Regions from separate parts of the Gulosibacter sp. ACHW.36C genome, predicted to be linked through region 2. Evidence: predicted binding sites of a transcription regulator. Region 2 holds the regulator's gene; the other holds the start of a gene.
The links. The regulator HspR, encoded in region 2, represses chaperone genes until heat shock. The targets are predictions, from matches to a motif close to AAGTTGAGTCNNNNNGACTCAACTT.
Positions count from the first base shown of each region.

Region 1: the regulator HspR is predicted to act here: its motif matches at 7,631-7,655, upstream of M3M28_RS00035 (ATP-dependent Clp protease ATP-binding subunit).

Region 1 is NZ_CP097160.1:3,338-13,183, reverse strand. It holds gene M3M28_RS00075 (TrmH family RNA methyltransferase) at 1-196, shown strand, start outside; gene M3M28_RS00070 (septum formation family protein) at 206-685, opposite strand; gene pyrE (orotate phosphoribosyltransferase) at 688-1,239, opposite strand; gene M3M28_RS00060 (exodeoxyribonuclease III) at 1,279-2,115, shown strand; gene M3M28_RS12720 (hypothetical protein) at 2,186-2,890, shown strand; gene M3M28_RS00050 (hypothetical protein) at 2,887-3,324, shown strand; gene M3M28_RS00045 (serine hydrolase domain-containing protein) at 3,321-4,688, opposite strand; gene M3M28_RS00040 (nitroreductase family protein) at 4,806-5,372, shown strand; gene M3M28_RS00035 (ATP-dependent Clp protease ATP-binding subunit) at 5,451-7,601, opposite strand; gene M3M28_RS00030 (SRPBCC domain-containing protein) at 7,852-8,454, shown strand; gene M3M28_RS00025 (maltokinase N-terminal cap-like domain-containing protein) at 8,544-9,846, opposite strand, start outside.
Region 2 is NZ_CP097160.1:2,532,357-2,542,202, forward strand. It holds gene M3M28_RS11685 (glycosyltransferase family 4 protein) at 1-125, shown strand, start outside; gene M3M28_RS11690 (HAD hydrolase-like protein) at 154-903, shown strand; gene M3M28_RS11695 (DUF2207 family protein) at 925-2,835, shown strand; gene M3M28_RS11700 (phosphatase PAP2 family protein) at 2,846-3,541, shown strand; gene M3M28_RS11705 (DedA family protein) at 3,551-4,225, shown strand; gene M3M28_RS11710 (formate/nitrite transporter family protein) at 4,222-5,049, opposite strand; gene M3M28_RS11715 (M15 family metallopeptidase) at 5,083-6,027, opposite strand; gene M3M28_RS11720 (heat shock protein transcriptional repressor HspR) at 6,124-6,576, opposite strand; gene M3M28_RS11725 (DnaJ C-terminal domain-containing protein) at 6,605-7,603, opposite strand; gene M3M28_RS11730 (nucleotide exchange factor GrpE) at 7,717-8,427, opposite strand; gene dnaK (molecular chaperone DnaK) at 8,430-9,846, opposite strand, start outside.

The sequences.
Region 1 (9,846 bases), 220 kb from region 2:
CACCGCGCTGCCCGAGCGCTGCGTGTTCCTCTTCGGGCAGGAGGGGCCGGGGCTCACGCAGGAGGCCGTGGATGCGTCGGAGCAGGTAATCGAGATCACCCAGTTCGGTTCGACGCGCTCGATCAACGCGTCGGCGGCCGCGGCCGTGACGATGCACGACTGGGTGCTACAGCACGTCTACGGACGCCGGCCGTAGTTTTGCGGGCTACTGCGTTGGCGTGGCGGAAGCCGTTGCGGCCGCTTCGTCGGTCACCGAGAAGCAGACGTAGTTGCGCTCGCCGGCGGCCCAGTCTCCTTCGAGCGGCCAGCGCACCTGCAGTTCGGTGATGTCGCTCGGGTAGTCGTCGAGTCCCTCGCACGCGAGCACGGCCCAGTCCGCGAGCGCGTCGTCGCCCGGCCAGTCGGCACCGGCGTCGACGTAGTCGGTCGCGTCGACCGTGCCGATCACCTCGGCGGCGTGCGGCTGCGAGCACGGCACATCGTCAAACTCGAGCTGCCAGGCGTCGTCGAACTCGGCGACGCACGTGCCCGCCTCGGCCTCGAAGATGCTCGGGGGTTCGGTCGGAGTCGGCGTCGGCGACGCCTCGGGCACGCCGAGCGGTCGCCAGAGCCAGCCGACGACGGCACCCACGAGGAGCACCACCACGGCAGCGGCGATCGCGATGCCGCGCCGGCCTGCGGCCACGGCTACGACTCGGCGAGACCGAGGTCGTCGAGCCCGATCGCGTAGCGGTACGGGTAGCCCGCCTCCTCGATGCGCTCGCCCGCGCCGGTCGCACGGTCGACGATGGTGCAGACGCCGACGACGGTCGCGCCGGCCTTCTCAAGCGCAGCGGCGGCGGCGAGCGGCGAGCCGCCGGTCGTCGAGGTGTCCTCGAGCACGACGACGCGCTTGCCGTCGACGTCGGGGCCCTCGACCTGCTTGCCACGGCCGTGGTCCTTCGGCTCCTTGCGCACGACGAACGCGTTGATCGGCGCGCCCTGCGCGACCGACTGGTGCAGCACCGCGTTCGCGAGCGGGTCGGCGCCCATCGTCAGGCCGCCCACCGCATCCGGCTCGAACTCGGCCACGAGGTCGATCAGCACCTGGCCGATCAGCGGCGCGGCCCGGTGGTCGAGCGAAAGCTTGCGCAGGTCGATGTAGTAGCTCGCCTTCTTGCCGCTCGTGAGGGTGAAGTCCCCGTGGAAAACGGCCTCGTCGGAAATGAGCTGAATGAGCTGAGTACGCGCGTCGGTCACGTGACCAAGCGTACCGGCCAAGGCCGATACGGTAGAGCCATGCGCATCGCCACGTGGAACGTCAACTCCATCCGCACCCGCAAGGGTCGCGTCGTCGACTACCTGCAGAACGCCGACATCGACGTACTCGCGATGCAAGAGATCAAGTGCAAGCCCGAGCAGTTCCCCTACGAGGAGTTTGAGCAGGCCGGCTACGAGGTCATCGCCTACGGCAAGAACCAGTGGAACGGCGTCGCGTTCGCGTCACGCCTGCCGATCGAGGAGGTCGTGCACGACTTCGCCGACATGCCGGGCTTCGGCAAGCCGCTTGACGACGGCTCGCTGCCGATGGAGGCCCGCGCGCTCGGCGTCACGATCGAGGGCGTGCGCCTCTGGTCGCTTTACGTGCCGAACGGCCGCGAGATCGACAACCCGCACTATCCGTACAAGCTCGAGTGGCTCGCGGCGCTGCGCCGCTCGGTCGCCGCGCGCCGCGACTCGCACCCCGGCGAGCCGCTCGCGATCATGGGCGACTTCAACATCGCGCCCGAAGACCACGACGTGTGGAGCATGGAGTTCTTCGAAGGCCGCACCCACGTGACGAAGCCCGAGCGCGACGCGTTCCAGGCGTTCCTCGACGACGGGCTTATCGATGCCCTGCGCAGCCGCGGTGTTGAGGGCTACACCTACTGGGACTACCAGCAGCTGCGCTTCCCCCGCAACGAGGGCATGCGCATCGACTTCATTCTCGGCACACCCGAGTTCGACGAGCTCGTCGTCGACGCCGAGATCGCGCGCGACGAGCGCAAGGGCGACGGCCCGAGCGACCACGTGCCAGTCGTGGTCGAGCTCGACGTCGACACCGCACTCGACGACGACGCCCCGATGATCTTCTAGCGCGCTTGGCCGATGGCCGCTCATCCGTCGCGGTGATGCGCCGACGGCCACCGACCGCTTGGATAGTTCCATGACCATGCCACTGTTGCCGCCGATCGGGAATCCCCCGGGGTTCGAGGAGCCGCGCGAGGCTCCCCGGGCCGCGCCCGCCGCGGCACCCGCTCCCGCTCCCGCCGCACCCGGTCCCCTGCCGTCGCCGGATGGTCGCCACCACGTCGTGGCCCCGGCGCGCGTCGTGCCCTGGTCGGCAGATGCTCCGGCCGAGACGAACGCGGATTTGCCCGCACCGGCTCCCGCACCGGCACCGGTCGCGACCGACGCGCGGCCTGCCGCGAGCGCATCCGCAACCACCGCATCCGCACCTCAGCCTCCGCAGACCAACAACCCGAAGCGCACGAGCCAGCGCCGCGGCGTCGGCCTGCCGGCGCTCATCGGCATCGGCGTCGTCGGGCTCGTGCTCGGCGCGGGCGCGGTCTACGGCATCCAGGCGCTGAACCAGCCCTCGGCCCTCGCCGCGATTCCCGAGCAGTGCGCGCTCGCCGAGGGCAGCTACGACCTCAGCGACACCGAGCTGGTGCTGCACGCGCCGGCCGCGGTGTCTGACGCCGGGCGCTTCGCCGGCGACGGCGCGTGCGTGCTCTACGAGCTCGACGCCGCGCCCGAGGGGCAGACCTACGTCGACTACCTCACGACCCTCGAGGAGCCCGCCACGATCGGCGGCTTCACGGTGCAACTCGACCCCGAATCCGGCGAGCTGAAGGTGACGCAGTCATGACCGAATCGACCACGAAGCGCCGCTTCGGCGCGATCCCCATCGCCATCGCGGCCGTCGCCGGCCTCGCGGTCGGCGCGGGCGTCGGCTTCGGCATCGACGCGTTCACGGGGCCGAGCACCGAATCCGAGCGTCTCGCGAGCGCGGTGCGCGGCTGCACCGCCGAGCCCGGCAGCGCGGCCGACGTCGCAAACTTCGCGACCATCACCGACGCGAACCACCTCGAGTACGTCGCCGACGGCGAGGTCGAGGGCGGCGAGGGCAACGCCCACTACGCGAACATGTCGTGCCTGCTCTCGAGCGTCGGCGTCGGCGCGCTCGAGTTCCCGGCAATCCTGCAGGGCCCCTACGACTTGAACTTCGAGACCGACCTCGCGACCGCGACGGTCACGGGCGACGACTTCGACAGCGCGACCCTGACGATCGAGTTGCACTAGCAATCGCGCGCGAGTGCCGCATCCGCGATGTCATAGGCGAGGTGCACGCGCTCGTCGTTGTCCTGGTTGATCTCGGAGGCGGTCCAGAACACGGTCACCTGCCGCAGCCCGTCGGGGCTCGACAGCGTGAGCGCGCGGTAGCCGAGGCCCGAGCCGAGGTGGCCGTAGACCATCCCGGGCTCGCCGATCTGCACGCCGACGGTGCCGAGGTCGTCTTCGATGACGCTGCCCGAGCCGTCGTCGGGCGCGTCGGGCCAGCTCGCCGGCGTGCTCGGGCTTGGGGCGGCCGCGACCGCCTCGGTCGGCGTCGCACTCTCGCTCGAGGCCGCGTCGGCGCTCGGCGCGATCGTCGGGTCGACCTGCTCGGAGTTGATGATCGTCGCGTCGCCCGCCGGGCACTGGTCTTGGCGCGCCTGGACGCCGAGTCCGTAGCCCTCGTCGTTGAGGCGCAGCATGTAGCCGACGAGCTGCGGTGGCAGCACCTGGCCCGTGAGCAGCGCGCGCATGAAGGTGTTCACGTCGGCCGGCGTCGACACGACGGCGCCGGCGCCGTTCCAGAGCGACGCGTCCTGCTTCGTCACGTCGATCGACAGGCCCGACTCGACGACGTAGCCGTGCAGTGAGTTCGCCGGCATCGACGTGCCGTCGGGGATGCTCGTGTTCGTCAGCCCGAGGGGCGTCGTGATGCGTGTGGCGAGCTCCTCGGCGAGCGAGTTGCCCGTGATTTCCTCAAGCAGCATCGTGAGCACGACGTAGTTCGAGTTCGAGTACTCCCAGCCCGTGCCCGGGTCGAAACGCCACTCCTGGCCGAGCGCGAGGTCGACGAGCTCCTGCTGCGTGCGGCCGTTGTCGAGCACGTTGAGGATCTGCGTCGGGTCGCCGAGCGCGAGCGCCTCGACGTAGTCGGGCATGCCCGAGGTGTGCTGCAGCAGCTGCTCGACCGTGACGTCGCGACCGCCGACTACGCCCGGCAGCACCTCCTCGACGTCGGTGTCGAGCGTGAGCTCGCCCTCGTCGACGAGCTGCAGGATCATCGTCGCGACCATCGGCTTCGTCACGCTCGCGACGCGGGATGCGTTGCTCGCGCTCGCGGGCAGCTCGCTGTTGCTCGACTGCACGCCGACCGCGCTCGACCACACCTCGTCGCCGTCGCGCACCTCGATCGTGACGGCGGGGGCGCCGGCGTCGACGAGCTGGTTCATAAGGTCGGTGAGGTCGTCGGTTTCGAAGCTCGCCGATTCGGTGGGGCGCAGGGGCACCGCCGTCGGGCCAGGCAGGGCCGTGCCGACGCAGGCGGTGAGCGCAAAGACCGCAGCGATGCCGGCCGCGACGGCGGCCCGCCAGGCAAGGTTCGTTCTGCGCATCCCGTAAATCGTGCCACGCGCAGGTGAGGTGCGCGTGAACGTCACGCGGCGGAATGTTGCTTCGGCGTGCGGCGTTGCGTGACTACGCTTGCACTCGTTCGATTCGAAAGGACTCGCATGTCGACCCCTCGCAATGAGACCACCCGACCGATTCACGGCCTCCTCGCCGACCGATGGAGCCCCCGCGGTTTTGACTCAAGTTTCGAGCTCGACCGCGAGCAGATGCGCACGCTGTTCGAGGCGGCGCGCTGGTCGCCCTCGGCGTTCAACTACCAGCCGTGGGCGTTCATCTCGGGTCGCCGCGGCACCGAAACTTTCCAGCACATCCTCGACGGGCTGCTGCCGTTCAACCAGTCGTGGGCCGAGCGCGTCTCGGCGCTCGTGCTGACGCTCGCGCAGGTCGAGCGCGAGGGTGAGCCCGTGCCGACCGCGCACTACGATCTCGGGCAGGCCGTCGCGCACCTCACCTTCCAGGCCGAGGCGCTCGACATCGACGTGCACCAGATGACCGGCTTCGACGTGTCGAAGTTCGAGTTCGAGATTCCCGAGGGCTACGAGATCGTCACCGCGGTCGCCCTCGGCCGCTACGTCGACTCGGAGGAGATCCCCGAGAAGATCCGCGAGCGCGACGCCTCGCCCCGCGCCCGCAAGCCGATCGAAGAAATCGTCCTAGTCCGCGACTAAAAGCAGTTGAGTGGTCGGTTTTTGTAGTTCTGGCGGTGCCAGAGCTACAAAAATCGAACACTCAACTGCTTGAGGGCACTAGCGGACGGTGTCGAGCTGGAGGGAGTTGTGGTCCGAGGCGACGCGCAGCTTCACGGTGTCGCCGTCGTGCACCTCGCCGGCCAGGATCGCCCGGGCGAGCCGGTCGTCGATCTCGTGCTGCATCAGGCGACGCAGCGGTCGGGCGCCGTAGATCGGGTCGTACCCGCGCTCGGCCAGCCACTCGCGCGCATCCTCGTCGACGTCGATCCGCAGGCGACGCTCGGCGAGCCGGGCCTCCAGGGTGCGGATGTTGAAGCCGACGATGCGGGCAAGCTGCTCGCTTGAGAGCGCATCGAACACGACGAGCTCGTCGAGCCGGTTGAGGAACTCGGGCTTGAACGACTTGCGCACGACGCCGAGCACCTCCTCGCGGCGCTGCTCCTGCGTGAGCAGCGGGTCGACGAGGAACTGCGAGCCCAGGTTCGACGTGAGGATCAGGATGGTGTTGCGGAAGTCAACCGTGCGGCCCTGGCCGTCGGTGAGCCGCCCGTCATCAAGCACCTGCAGCAGCACGTCGAACACCTCGGGGTGTGCCTTCTCGATCTCGTCGAACAGCACGACCGAGTACGGGCGTCGCCGCACCGCCTCGGTGAGTTGACCGCCCTGCTCGTAGCCGACGTAGCCCGGAGGGGCACCGACGAGCCGTGCGACCGAGTGCTTCTCGCCGTACTCCGACATGTCGATGCGCACCATGGCGTGTTCGTCGTCGAAGAGTAGCTCGGCGAGCGCCTTCGCGAGCTCGGTCTTGCCCACGCCCGTGGGACCGAGGAACATAAACGAGCCGGTCGGCTTCGTCGGGTCGGACACCCCGGCCCGCGAACGACGAATCGCATCCGAGACCGCCTTGACCGCCGCATCCTGCCCGACGACCCGCTCGTGCAGTTCGTCCTCGAGGTGCAGCAGCTTCTCGCGCTCCGACTGCATGAGTCGACCGACGGGAATGCCCGTCCACGCGGCCACGACCTCGGCGATGTCCTCTTCGGTAACTTGGTCGTTCACCATGCGCGCCTCGTTCTGCTCGGCGGCCTCGGCCTGCGCCACTTGGCGCTCGAGTTCGGGGATCTCGCCGTAGAGCACGCGGCTCGCGAGCTCGAGGTTGCCCTCGCGCTGCGCCCGGTCGGCCCGGATGCGCGCGTCGTCCAGTTTCGACTTGAGGTCACCGACGCGGTTCAGATCGCTGCGCTCCGCGTCCCAGCGCGCCTGCAGCGCGTCGAGCTCAGCCTGTCGCGCGGCGATGTCTTCGCGCAGCTTCGCGAGTCGCTCCTTCGACGCGTCGTCGTGCTCCTTTTTCAGCGCGAACTCCTCGAGCTTCATGCGCTCGAGCTGCCGCTTGAGCTGGTCGAGCTCGAGCGGCGACGAGTCGATCTCCATCCGCAACCGCGACGCGGCCTCATCGATGAGGTCGATGGCCTTGTCGGGCAGTTGACGGGAGGTAATGTAGCGGTTCGAGAGGGATGCTGCGGCAACGAGCGCCCCGTCGCTGATCGCGACCTTGTGGTGCGCCTCGTAGCGTTCCTTGAGCCCGCGCAGGATCGCGGTGGTGTCTTCGACACTCGGCTCGTCGACGTACACCTGCTGGAAGCGCCGCTCGAGCGCCGAGTCCTTCTCGATGAACTCGCGGTACTCGTCGAGGGTCGTCGCGCCGATGAGGCGCAGCTCGCCGCGCGCGAGCATCGGCTTGAGCATGTTTGCCGCCGAGACGCTCGACTCGCCGCCGCCGGCACCCATGAGGGTGTGGAGTTCGTCAATAAAGGTAATGACACGGCCCTCGCTCGAGACGATCTCGTCGAGCACCGCCTTCATGCGCTCTTCGAAGTCGCCGCGGTACTTCGCGCCGGCGAGGATCGCCGACATGTCGAGCGAGATGACGTCCTTCTCTTTGAGCGACTCGGGCACGTCGCCCGCGACGATGCGCCGGGCGAGCCCCTCGACGACGGCGGTCTTGCCGACGCCGGGTTCGCCGATGAGCACGGGGTTGTTCTTGGTGCGGCGCGTGAGCACCTGGCTGATGCGCCGAATTTCGCTGTCGCGCCCGATCACGGGGTCGAGCTTGCCGGCGCGAGCGATGTCGGTGAGGTTGACACCGAAGCGTTCGAGGGCGGACTGGCTTTCCTCATCGGGAGCCTGTGCGCCTTGCATGTTGGCCATGGGGGTCTCCTTTCGCTGGCCTGAATCACAACTTGAGTGGATCTGACTCAAGTTTACGGCTTTGCCCAGGCTGCGCAAGCATTCGAGCCGAGATTTTCCTGCGCAACACGCACGCAGAGCCAGAAATCTCCGCCACCTCGTTAACCTTCTGTTAACCTTGAGTTCAAGCAGTCGTCATCGCTGCTCCTGTTGCGAACCCGCAACAGCTCAACATCTGCCAAATGGCAGCCAGAAATAGGAGGCGACAACAATGGCCGAAATCATCGGCAAGATTGGTCGCGAATCTGGCGGCTTTCGAGTTGTGTTCGACATCGATTCACAGTTCGGTCGCCGCGAGCTCTGGCGCGCGATTAGTGACCGTGACGCCCTCGCATCGTGGCTTGGAACGTTCTCGCACGACCTCGTGGCGGGTAACCACTTCGCGGTCGAGTACCTCAACGATTCGCACTACGACATCGAAGGCACGGTGCTCGAGTTCGAGCCGCTGCGCACGCTCAACTATGAGTGGAAGTTCGGGCTCTACCCAGCCTCGAACATTCGCTTCGACCTCGAAAACGGCCTCGTCAGCGGCACGCACCTGCGCCTGACCGTGTCGGGCCTCGACGAAGACGACGTCGTGCGCGCGGCAGCGACCTGGCACGCCCAGCTCGAGTTCCTGCGCCTGTACCTCAACAAGATCCCCGTGCCGGCCTACGCCCTGCGATTCCGTCGCGACGAGCTCCTCGCCGCGTACGACCAGCAGGTACGCAACATCGGCACCACGCTGACCGACAGCGAGGCCGCGTCGCCGAGCGCGCCGGCGCGCCGTAACCCCATGGTCTCGGTGCTCCACTCGCACGCGTACCTCGCGTAACGACCGAGCCACGACCCGGTGGGCGTCGCAGCACATGCTGCGGCGCCCACCGTTCGTTTTCCGGCCGACGGCCGGGCGGATGCGCGGGGCTAGTGCCGCGCCGAGCGCTCGGTGAGCCGGCGCACCGCAAGCGCGGGAATCGTGAGCCAGTCGGGCCGGTGTCGCGCCTCGTAAACCACTTCGTAGACGGCCTTGTCGAGTTCGTACGCGATGAGCACGGCCTCCAAGTCGGCCTCGCCCGGCGCATCCGCGCCCGACACTGCCGCCTCGAGCGTGACGAGACCGTCGGTGTAGCCCTGCAGGAAGGATGCACGGGCCGAGTCGGCCCAGGCGCGCGCAACCTCGCGCCCCGCACGCACCGAGAGGGCGCCCGAAACGTAGTCGAACGACCGAAGCATCCCGGCGAGGTCGCGCTGCGGCACGTCGGGCGAGTTGCGCTCGGCGAGCGGGCGCAGCGGCTCGCCCTCGAAGTCGAGCAGCACCCAGCCGCGGTCGGGCACCGCGAGCACCTGGCCGAGGTGGAAATCGCCGTGGATGCGCTGCAGCAGCGGCCAGGTCGCGCGGCGGGCACGCTCGTAGACGTCGTCGACCGACTGCACGAGCGGCTCGAGCTCGGGCAGCGCCTCGACCGCGAGTCCGAAGCGCGCGCGCATCTGCTCGACGGCCGCGTCGATGTCGTCCTGCGTCGGCTCGACCACCGGCATCACGCGGCCGAGCGTCGTGTGCACCTCGGCCGTCGCCTCGCCGAGCGAGTGCGCGAGCTGCGAGAAGTCCTCGCCCGCCTCGGCGGCCCGCAGGGCGACCCGCCAGGCGTCCTCGACGCCCGCGAAGAACTCCTGCGCGAACGCGAAGTGGCCCGAGAGTCGGCCGAGCTCGGGGTCAGACCACGAGCCCGAGACCTGTCCGAACGTCGGCGGCACGCGCAGCGAGCCGGCCGCCGCGAGCGCGGTCTGCAGCGTCACGTCGGGGTTGTCGCCGCCGTGCAGGGTGCGGAAAACCTTGAAGATGAGCGGCACGGCGGGCTCGCCGTCGTCGTCGCGCAGCTCGCAAATGATCGAGGTGTTTGACTGCTCGCCGCTGAGCACGCGCGACGACGCGAAGCGGTGCGCCCGCGCGCCGGGCATCGGCTGGCCGTATGCCTCGACGGCGCTGTCGCCGGCGCCGATCGAGCTGCCCTCGTCGGCGACGAGCGACATCAGCGCGCGCGTGAACGCGGGGTCGTGCGGGCCGTCGACGAGCGCCGCCCGGTCGCCGTGCTCGGTCGCGGCGCCGATGTAGCCGAGCGGCTCAACGGCGGCGTCGATGTCGCGCACGACGAGCGGCACCTGGTAAGTCTGCGCGTGCTCGAGCGCGGCGTCGCGCACGAGGGCGACGGTGATGAGCCGCACGCCG
Region 2 (9,846 bases):
AATCGCTCAGCACCCCCGAGGCGCGCCAGGCGAAATCGGCCGCCGGGCTCGAGCACATTTCGCGGTTCACGTGGGCCGCCTCGGCGCAGCGGCTGCTCGAGCTGGCGCGCGAACTCGCCGGGTAGCCAGGTGGTCGCGGCTACCCTGGAGCGCGTGACCACCGACGAATCGATTGAGACCCGCACGGCGCAGCCCGCTGCATCCCTGCCGCCCCGCGCCGTGAGCCTGCCGCACGGCACCGGCATCGCGCCGTTTACGGCAGTGCTGTGGGATCTCGACGGCACGATCAGCGACTCGGCCGCCGGCATCATCGACGCGATGCGCCGCACCTATGACACGCTGCGCATGCCGATTCCCAACGACGCGACGCTGCGCAGCTACGTCGGCCCGCCGATCATCGACACGTTCCGCGAGCAGGGGCTCGACGACGCGATCGAGCTCACCCACGCGCTCGAGACCTACCGCGAGATTTACAACGAGGAGGGCCTGCTTGCGTCGCCGCAGTTCCCGGGCGTCGGCGACATCATCCGCGAGCTTCACGCCGCCGGCATGCCGCAGTCGACCGCGACGAGCAAGCCCGAGGAAGCGGCGACGCGCGTGCTCGTGGCGTACGGCCTCGCCTCCCAGTTCGACTTCATCACCGGCGCGACCGCTGACGAGTCGCGCTCCGAGAAGGCGGATGTGGTGGCAGAAGCCCTCGCCCGGCTCCGCGGCCAGGGCGTCGACCTCAGCAACGTGCTGATGATTGGCGACCGCTTCTACGACGTTGAGGGTTCAGGCGTGCACGGCGTGCCCGCAACCTACGTGACGTGGGGCTACGGCCGGCTCGGAGAGGAAGCGGGCGCGGTTGCAGTGGTGACGACCCCTGCGGAGCTGCGCAGCGTATTGGGGCTGCCGCAGTAGACCGGCCCAAAGGGGAACAGGATGACCGCACAACGACTCACCAGGACCACTGCGCTCGGGTTACTCGCGACGGTGCTGGCCACCCTCATCTTGGGGCCGACGCCTCTCGCCGCGAGCGCCCAGTCTCCCGTAGCCACCGGTGTCAACGATTTCTCGTTTTCGAGTTGGCACACCGATATTTACGCCACGATCGAGCGCGGTGACTTCGGCGGCGATGTCGTGCGCGCCGAGTTCACCGAAACGATCACGGCCGAGTTCCCCGATTTCGACCAGAACCGCGGCATCGTGCGCGGGATTCCCGTCGATATGGGCGGGCAGACGATGCGCATCGAGGATGTCTCGGTGACCGACGGCGACGGCAACCCCGTGCCGTACGAGACCGAGCAGGAGTTCGGGGCGAACGACCTCGTGCTCGTGATCGGCAACGAGTACGTGCACGGCTCGACGACCTACGTCATCGAGTACACCCTCGTGAACACCCTCATTGAACGCGGTGATTCATCCCCCTACGCCCTCTTCGCACCAAACCTCACGCCGCCGCAACGCTCGCAGTCCATCGACGAGTTCTCGGCCGAGGTGAGCCTGGATCCCCGTCTCTGGGATGCCCTGCAGCAGCAAACCAGCTACGACGATTCGCCTGGCTACGACGGCCTCGATGCGAACTGCTACATCGGCGCGAGCTTTCAAAACAACTACTGCGACTTCTCGGTCGAGCCTGGGATCGACTTCGTGATGATCACGATCGACCCCGTCAATCTCGGCGACGAGGATGTCACGCTCGATTTGCGGCTCGACCCGTCGGAAGTGCAGTTGCCGAACTTCCTCGAGAAGCTCACGGCCACGCAGCGGCTTGCCTTTTGGCTTGCGCTCGGACTGCTCATCGTCGGGATCGGCTTGCTCGTGTTGTTGCATCGCATCCGTCGTCCGAAGCCGCTGATGCCGATCATCCCCCGCTACTCAAGCGAGATTTCACCGCTGCGCGCCGCGGTGCTGCTCCACGGCGGCCGAGTACCGCCGGATGGGCCCGCGTTCCGCGCCCACGTGCTCGACGTTGCCGTGCGCGGTGGGGTCCAGCTTGAAGAGGACGACCAGGAGAAGGCCAAGCCGCTCGTGCGCTTGCGTTACGCCGAGCCCACCGAAGAGCTGCCCAAGCAAACCCAGCACTTCCGTCACAACGTGCTCAACGTGAAGAACGAGGGCGACTCGACGTTGCTCGTTCAGAACAGCCAGAAGCTCGCGACACGATGGCGTTCGTTCGCTAACGCCGCAGTGAAGCGCGTCGAAGAGGACGGCCTCACCGCGGTGTCGCGCCGGGTGCAATGGTCGAAGGCCCTCGTGTCGGTGGCCCTCTGGTTGTACCTCGCGGCAGTCGCGTTCGTAATCTGGCAGTACGCCCACGTGAGCGAAGACCTCATGTGGATTCCGCTTTGTTCGACGCTCCTTGGCGTCGTCGCCCTCGGCGCTCAGCTCGTGGTGCTCACGCTGAATCCGCGCCAACTCACCGAATCGGGGCGCGAGGCGCTCACCGAACTCTATGGCGTGCGCGACTACCTGCGCCTGGCAGAAGAGGACCGCTTGCGCGCGCTGCAGGGGCCCGAGACGGCCGAGCGCATCTCGGGGCCGGGCCTGGATGCGGCAACGGTGCTGCACGTTTACGAACGCCTCCTGCCCTTCGCCGTGCTCTTCAAGATGTCCAAGGAATGGGCACAGGTCATCGACCTCAAGTACACCGAGGCCGACACTTCACCCTCCTACGTGAGCGGTCACGCCGCCGGCATCATGTGGGCTGACCAGCAGCTCCACACCGTCACCCCGAGCTATTCCTCGCCGGGCAGCTCGGACGGCAGCAGCTATTCGGGCTCATCTAGCTCGTTCTCCGGCGGCGGCTCGGCCGGCGGCGGGTTCGGCGGTGGCTCGGTGGGCGGGCACTAGGTTCGCTGTCATGACTGACTCGAAGTCGACTCGGGAGGTGAGCGCCAGGGTCTCCCGACGATGGCCGCTCGTCTCCGCGATCACGGCGTTCCTCCTCGTGACGTTGCTCGCGCTCATCGTGGTGTACCGAGAGGCGAACAAGCCCTTTGGCTTCGAGGTCGAGTGGATGAGCGAACTTGTCGAGCATCGCGGCGAGCCCTGGACCTGGCTCGCGCTCGTGTTCAACAGCGTCGGGGGCGGGGTGCTCGCGATCGCGGTGATTCCCGTCGTGACGATCGTCGGGCTGCTGCTGTTCCGGCGGCCCTGGGCGGCGCTTTACTACGCGTCCGCGACGATCCTCGCGACGCTCATCGTGCAGCTCGTGAAGAACATCGTCGGGCGACCGCGGCCCCTCGACATCCTCGTCGCGGCCGACCCCGGGTCGTTCCCGTCTGGCCACAGCGCGAACGCCGCCGTCATGGCCGCGACCTTCGCGATCATCTTCCCGCGCGTCTGGGTCTGGGTCGCGGGCGCGGTCTACACCGTCGGCATGATGCTTTCGCGCACCTACCTCGGCGCGCACTGGATCTCCGACACCATCGGCGGCCTGCTCATCGCGCTCGGCGTCGCGATCATCATCTGGGCCCCGCTCGCGAACCGGCTGCAGCGCGAGCGCGAACAACCGCATCCGCCCATCTGGCAGCGCGCCTCCAGCGAAAGCGCGTAACCTCGCGGGGTGCCGTTTCACTCCGCGATCCTCGACATCCTCAACCCCGAAACCCTCTTGCCCGCGCTCGGGCCGTGGGTGCTCATCGGCATCGGGGTCATTATCTTCATCGAGTCCGGGGTGCTCTTTCCGTTTCTGCCCGGCGACTCGCTGATCGTCACCGCGGCGATTCTCTCGACCCAGCTCGGCCTCACACCGTGGTCGATCGCGATCGTCGCGATCGTCGCCGCCATCGCGGGCGACCAAGTCGGCTACTTGCTCGGCAACCGCTTCGGGCGTCGACTCTTCAAGCCAGATGCGCGCATCCTGCGCACCGAATACCTCGAGACGGCCGAACGATTCTTCGCAAAGTACGGCCCCTTCGCGCTCGTGCTCGGCCGATTCGTGCCCATCGTGCGCACGTACGTGCCGCTCGCCGCGGGCACGGCGGCGCTGAAGTACCGCCGCTTCGTCATGTGGAACGTGCTCGGCGCCCTGCTCTGGGTGATCAGCCTCACGCTCGTCGGCACGCTGCTCGGCGGCATTCCGTTCGTGCGCGACAACATCGACGTACTCGCGATCGTCATCGTGCTCGTCTCGGTGCTGCCGGTCGTCATCGGCGCGCTCGTGCGCTGGCGCCGAGAGCGCACGAATGGCCCCGCCCTCGAGCCGATCGTCGCCGACGACGCGAGCCTGCTCGACTAGTCGCGCGGGGCCTCGCGCGACTCGAGCCGCGCATCCGTCTCTGCCTCGACGCGCGGGCGGCCGCCGACGAGCCAATAGCCGGCGCCGACCACGAGGCCGCCGCCGACCAGGTTGCCGAGCCCGACCCAGAGCAGGTTGCCGCCGAACAGCGCCAGGCTCGCGTTCGGGTCGCCGAGCAGCAGGCCGATGCCGTAGGTCGTCATGTTCGCGACGACGTGCTCGAAGCCCGAGCTGATGAAGGCCGTGATCGCCGCGAAGATGAGCAGGATCTTCGCGACCTCGTTCTCGACGCGCGCGGCCATCCAGATCGCGAGGCAGACGAGCAGATTGCAGAGGATGCCGCGGGTGAACAGCTCGAGCGGCCCCTCGTGCGCCTTTGCGGCGAGCAGGTCGGCGAGCATCGAGCCGCCCGCGGCGTTGGCGCGCAGCACGCCCGAGGCGACGATGAGCGCCGAGAACGCGAGCGCGCCGAGCAGGTTCGCCGCGAACGTCGCGACCATGCCGCCGAGCGCGCGCAGGCCCGTGATGCTGCGCATGAGCACGCCCTGGGTCGCGATCATCATGGTAGAGGTGACGAGCTCGCCGCCCGCGAAGACGACGATGGTGAGCGCGACGCCGAACACTACGCCGGCGACGAGCTTCGCGAAGCCGTCACCCGCCTCGATGAGCGGGCCCGCCGTGCAGACCATGAGCACGATGCCGACGCCGATGTAGGCGCCCGCGAGCATGCCTGAGACGAGAAAGCGGCCCGGCGTGCGCAGCAGCGCCATCTTGGTCACAGCGGCCTGCGCCTGGGCCTGCAGGGTGTCAGGAATAGCGAGCACGTCGGCGCCTTCTCAAAGTGGTGGTCGCGGCCCCTAGTCTTCGTAGTCAGGGGCCGGTTCGACGCCGAGGAACTCCTCGTACGTCGCCGCGCCCGACTCGTGGTAGGCCGCCGCGGCGTCAACGCCGATGAAGCGATAGTGCCACGGTTCGTACTCGTACCCCGTCACATCGGTTTCGCCGTCGGGGTAGCGCAGGATGTAGCCGTACTCGTACGAGTGCTCGACGAGCCAGTCGCTCGCCTCGGTTTCGCTGAAGCACTCGGTGAGGATGCAGTCGCTCTCGCCGGGCGCCGAGATGTCGGCCGCGAGGCCGGTCTGGTGCTCGCTCGAGCCGGGGCGCGCGCTCGTGAGGTCGGCGCCCTTCTGCCCGAGGTCTTCGACGTAGCCGTTGTAGAGCTCGGTCTGCAGCTCGTAGTCGCGGTAGCCGCTCGTCATGTCGAGCGTGATGCCGTCGTCGAGCGCGGCCTCGTACATGTCTTTGAACGCCTCGGCCGCATCCTCGCGCAGCGAGTGGTCGTTCATCGACGGCACGTCGATGTCGGTGAGCTTCACCGTCGGCTTCGGCGCGTAGTCGACGGGGTCGAGCGAGTAGTGCTTGTTCACGAGGACCGTGACGCTGCTGCCGGTCGAGATGTCGTACGGCAGCTTGGTTGTCGGGGCGCCGGGGGCCGCGGATGCGGTGGGCGACTGTGTCGGGGTTGGCGACTCGCTCGCGGTGCCGGATGCGCTCGGCGTCGCCGCCGCGCTGCTCGAGGTGGTTGCCTGGCCGGCCGCGGTCGAGTCGGTGGGCTGTACCACCGTGACGACATCAGCGGGCGCGCCCCACCCGGTCGCCGCCGCGAACCCGATGCCCACCACCGCGAGGGCCGCGACACCGGTGATACCGATGACGGCGCGGCGCCGAGCGTAGTTCGGGGTGGTGGTCGACTCGTCGGGGGTGGTCGACGGGTCGGCGGACTCGCTCGGTGAAGACGTCATGCGGCACTTTCTGGTTGGACTCGTGCCAGTTTCGCACGCAGAAGGATCCCCGACGGGGAGTACCCGCCGGGGATCCTACGCACGGATGACACCGGGCTAGCCGCGCTCGTCGTCGCCCGGCTCAGGCTCTTCGCCGCGCGGGCGCCAGAGCACGATCTCGTTGCGGTTGCGCACGCGCTGGCCGCGGGCGACGGCGATGACCTCGCCGTAGCCCGCCGCGAAAACCCGTTCGCGGGAGCGCTTGCGCTGCTCTTCGAGGTCGCCCTCGAGGTCGCGCACGCGCCGCTTGAGCTCCTGCACCTGCTCGCGCAGCCGCACGACGTGCGAGATGCCCTCGAGGCCGACGCCGGCCTCGCTCAGGGCGCCGATCTCGCGGAGCTTCGCGACGCCGGCGAGCGAGTAGCGGCGTACGCGACCCGCGGTGCGGGCGGGTACGACGAGGCCAAGCCGGTCGTACTGCCGCAACGTCTGCGGGTGCATGCCTGCGAGCTCGGCCGCGACGGCGATTGGGAAGACGGGTTCGTCCTCATCCACTTCGTGGGAATGCACTGCACGCATCGTTGGCACCTCCTTCTCGCTAGCTGCGTGCCGCGCGCATCAGCTCGGCACGGGGGTCTTCGTCACCGCTTGCGGCGACGAAGTCCTCGAGCGCCTTGCGCTGTTCGTTGTTGAGACTCTTGGGCACGGCGACCTCGATGCGCACGAGCAAATCGCCGCGGCCGCGCTTGCGGGGCACGCCGCGCTCCTTAACTCGCAGGCGCTTGCCTGACGGCGAGTGCGCGGGCACGCGCACCTTGACGGTCTTGCCGTCGGGCGTCGGTACCTCGATATTCGCGCCATTGACGGCCTCGGCAAACGTGACGGGCACCGTGACGATGATATTGTCGCCGTCGCGCGAGAACACGGGGTGCGAGCGCACCGACACCTCGAGGATGAGGTCGCCGGGCTCGCCGCCGTTCGGGCTCTGCGCGCCCTTGCCGCGCAGGCGAATCTTCTGGCCGTCCTTGACCCCCGCCGGGATGCGCACGGTGATGACCCGGCCGTCGCCAGCCTGCAGGTCGATCGTGTCGCCCCGGAAGGCGGTCATGAAGCTCAGGGTCGTCTGCGCGCGCTGGTCGGCGCCGCGCTGCGGCCCGGCCTGGCGGAAGCCACCGCCGAAGCCACCGGGCGCGCCGGCACCCTGGCCGAACATGTTGAAGAGGTCTTCGTAGCCCCCCGCGCCGCCCTGGCTGCCGCGGTACGAGTACCCGCCGCCGCCCTGGTTGAACAGGCCGCCGAAGAGGTCGTCGAAGCCGGGCTGCCCGCCGGGGCCACCCGGACCCGCCGAGAAGCGGGCGCCCGAGCCCATGGCGCGAATCTGGTCGTACTCTTTGCGCGTCTTGTCGTCGCTGAGCACGTCGTACGCCTCGGAGATCTCCTTGAACTTGTCCTCGGCCGCAGTGTCGCCCGGGTTGGAGTCGGGGTGGTACTTGCGCGCGAGTTTGCGATAGGCCTTCTTCAGGTCGGCCTCGCTGATGTCCTTGTCGACCCCGAGCGTCTTATAAAAGTCTTTTTCGAACCAGTCCTGGCTGGCCATACGCTGCTCCTTTCACGCGAGGCGGGATGCGCCTCGCAGCTGGATGGGGAATGCGGGGGGGGGTGTGGTGCACCTGCCGCATTCCCCATCCGGGGCCACACTCAGGTGCGCGATTAGCTCGCGGGGACGAACACCGCGACCTTCGCCGCGCGAATCTCGCGGTCGCCGATGCGGTAGCCCACCTCAACGACGTCGGCGATGGTCGCCTCGGTCACCTCGGGGTTCGGCAGCTGCGCAATCGCCTCGTGCTGCTGCGGGTCGAAGGGCTCACCCTTCTCGCCGTAGCGCACGACGCCGAGTCGCTCGATGGCCGCGCGTAGCTTGCTCGCGATCACCTGGAACGAGCTGCCCTCGGGCAGGTCACCCGCAGCGTCGGCGCGGTCGAGGTCGTCGAGCACGGGCAGCAGCTGCTTGGCCGCCTTCGCGGTCGAGAGCGCTGCGAGCTCCTCCTTCTCACGCTCGGTGCGGCGGCGGAAGTTCGCGTACTCGGCCTGCACCCGCTTGAGATCGGTGAGGTAGCTGTGCTCCTCTTCGTTGGCGGGCTCAGGCTCGGCGTCGCCCTGCGAGTCGCTCGCGGTCGAGGCCTGCATGGCCTCCTCGAGCAACGAGTTCAGGTCGTCCTCCGAGATGGTGGGGAGGTCCTCAGCAGCCTCGTCGCCGGCCGGGGCCGAGTCGGTGCCCGAAGCATCCGACTCGACCTCGGCATCAGCGGCGGCCGAACCCTCCCCGCGAACCTTCCCGGTCTCAGGGTCGATGCGTCGCTTGTCGTTGACGATCGGCTCCTCGCGCTCGTTCTGGTTGTCGTTCGGGTTCTGGTCGCTCATTGCTACTTGTCCTTGTTCTCGTCTTCGTCGTCGACGATCTCGGCGTCCACGATGTCGTCATCGTCGGCCGCCTGACCCGCGTCACCCTCGGTGGGCGCATGCGGAGCCTCGCCGGCCTCCTGCTGCGAAGCGTAGATCGCTTCGCCGAGCTTGGTCTGCGACTCGTTGAGCTTGTCGAACGCGGTCTTCACTGCGTCGTCGTCGTCACCGGCGAGCGCGGTCTTCAGCGCGTCGACGTCGCCCTGCACCTCGTTCTTGACGTCGGCGGGGAGCTTGTCCTCGTTCTCCTTGATGACCTTCTCGACCTGGTAGGCCGTGGTCTCGGCGACGTTACGCTGCTCGGCAGCCTCGCGACGCTTCTTGTCTTCGGCCTCGTGCTCCTGCGCCTCGCGCACCATGCGGTCGATGTCTTCCTTCGGCAGGCTCGAGCCGCCGGTGATCGTCATCGACTGCTCCTTGCCGGTGCCCTTGTCAGTCGCCGAGACGTGCACGATGCCGTTGGCGTCGATGTCGAAGGTGACCTCAACCTGCGGGATCCCGCGAGGAGCCGGTGCGATGCCGGTGAGCTCGAAGGTGCCGAGCGGCTTGTTGTCGCGGGTGAACTCGCGCTCGCCCTGGAACACCTGGATCTGCACCGACGGCTGGTTGTCTTCGGCCGTGGTGAAGGTCTCGCTGCGCTTGGTCGGGATCGCGGTGTTGCGCTCGATGAGCTTGGTCATGATGCCACCCTTGGTCTCGATACCGAGGCTGAGCGGGGTGACGTCGATGAGGAGGACGTCCTTGCGCTCGCCCTTCAGCACACCGGCCTGCAGGGCGGCGCCCATGGCCACGACCTCATCGGGGTTGACGCCCTTGTTGGGCTCCTTGCCGCCGGTGAGCTCCTTCACGAGCTCGGTGACGGCGGGCATGCGGGTCGAACCACCGACGAGCACCACGTGGGCGATGTCGGAAACCTTCACGCCTGCCTCGGCGATGACGTCGTGGAACGGCTTCTTCGTGCGCTCCAGCAGGTCGCTCGTGAGCTCCTGGAACTTCGCACGGCTCAGCGAGACGTCGAGGTTCGCGGGGCCCGCCTCGGTGAGCGAGAGGTACGGGAGCTGAATCGAGGTGTTGCTCGAGTTCGAGAGCTCCTTCTTCGCCTGCTCCGCGGCCTCCTTGAGGCGCTGGAGCGCGATCTTGTCGTTCGCAACGTCGACACCGGTCTGCTTCTTGAACTCCTCGATGAGGTACTCCACGATGCGCTGGTCCCAGTCGTCACCACCGAGACGGTTGTCACCGGCGGTCGCACGAACCTGAATGGTCGAGAAGTCGTCGTCCTTGCCCACCTCGAGCAGTGACACGTCGAACGTACCGCCACCAAGGTCGAATACGAGGATGAGCTCGTCTTCCTTACCCTTGTCGAGGCCGTACGCGAGCGCC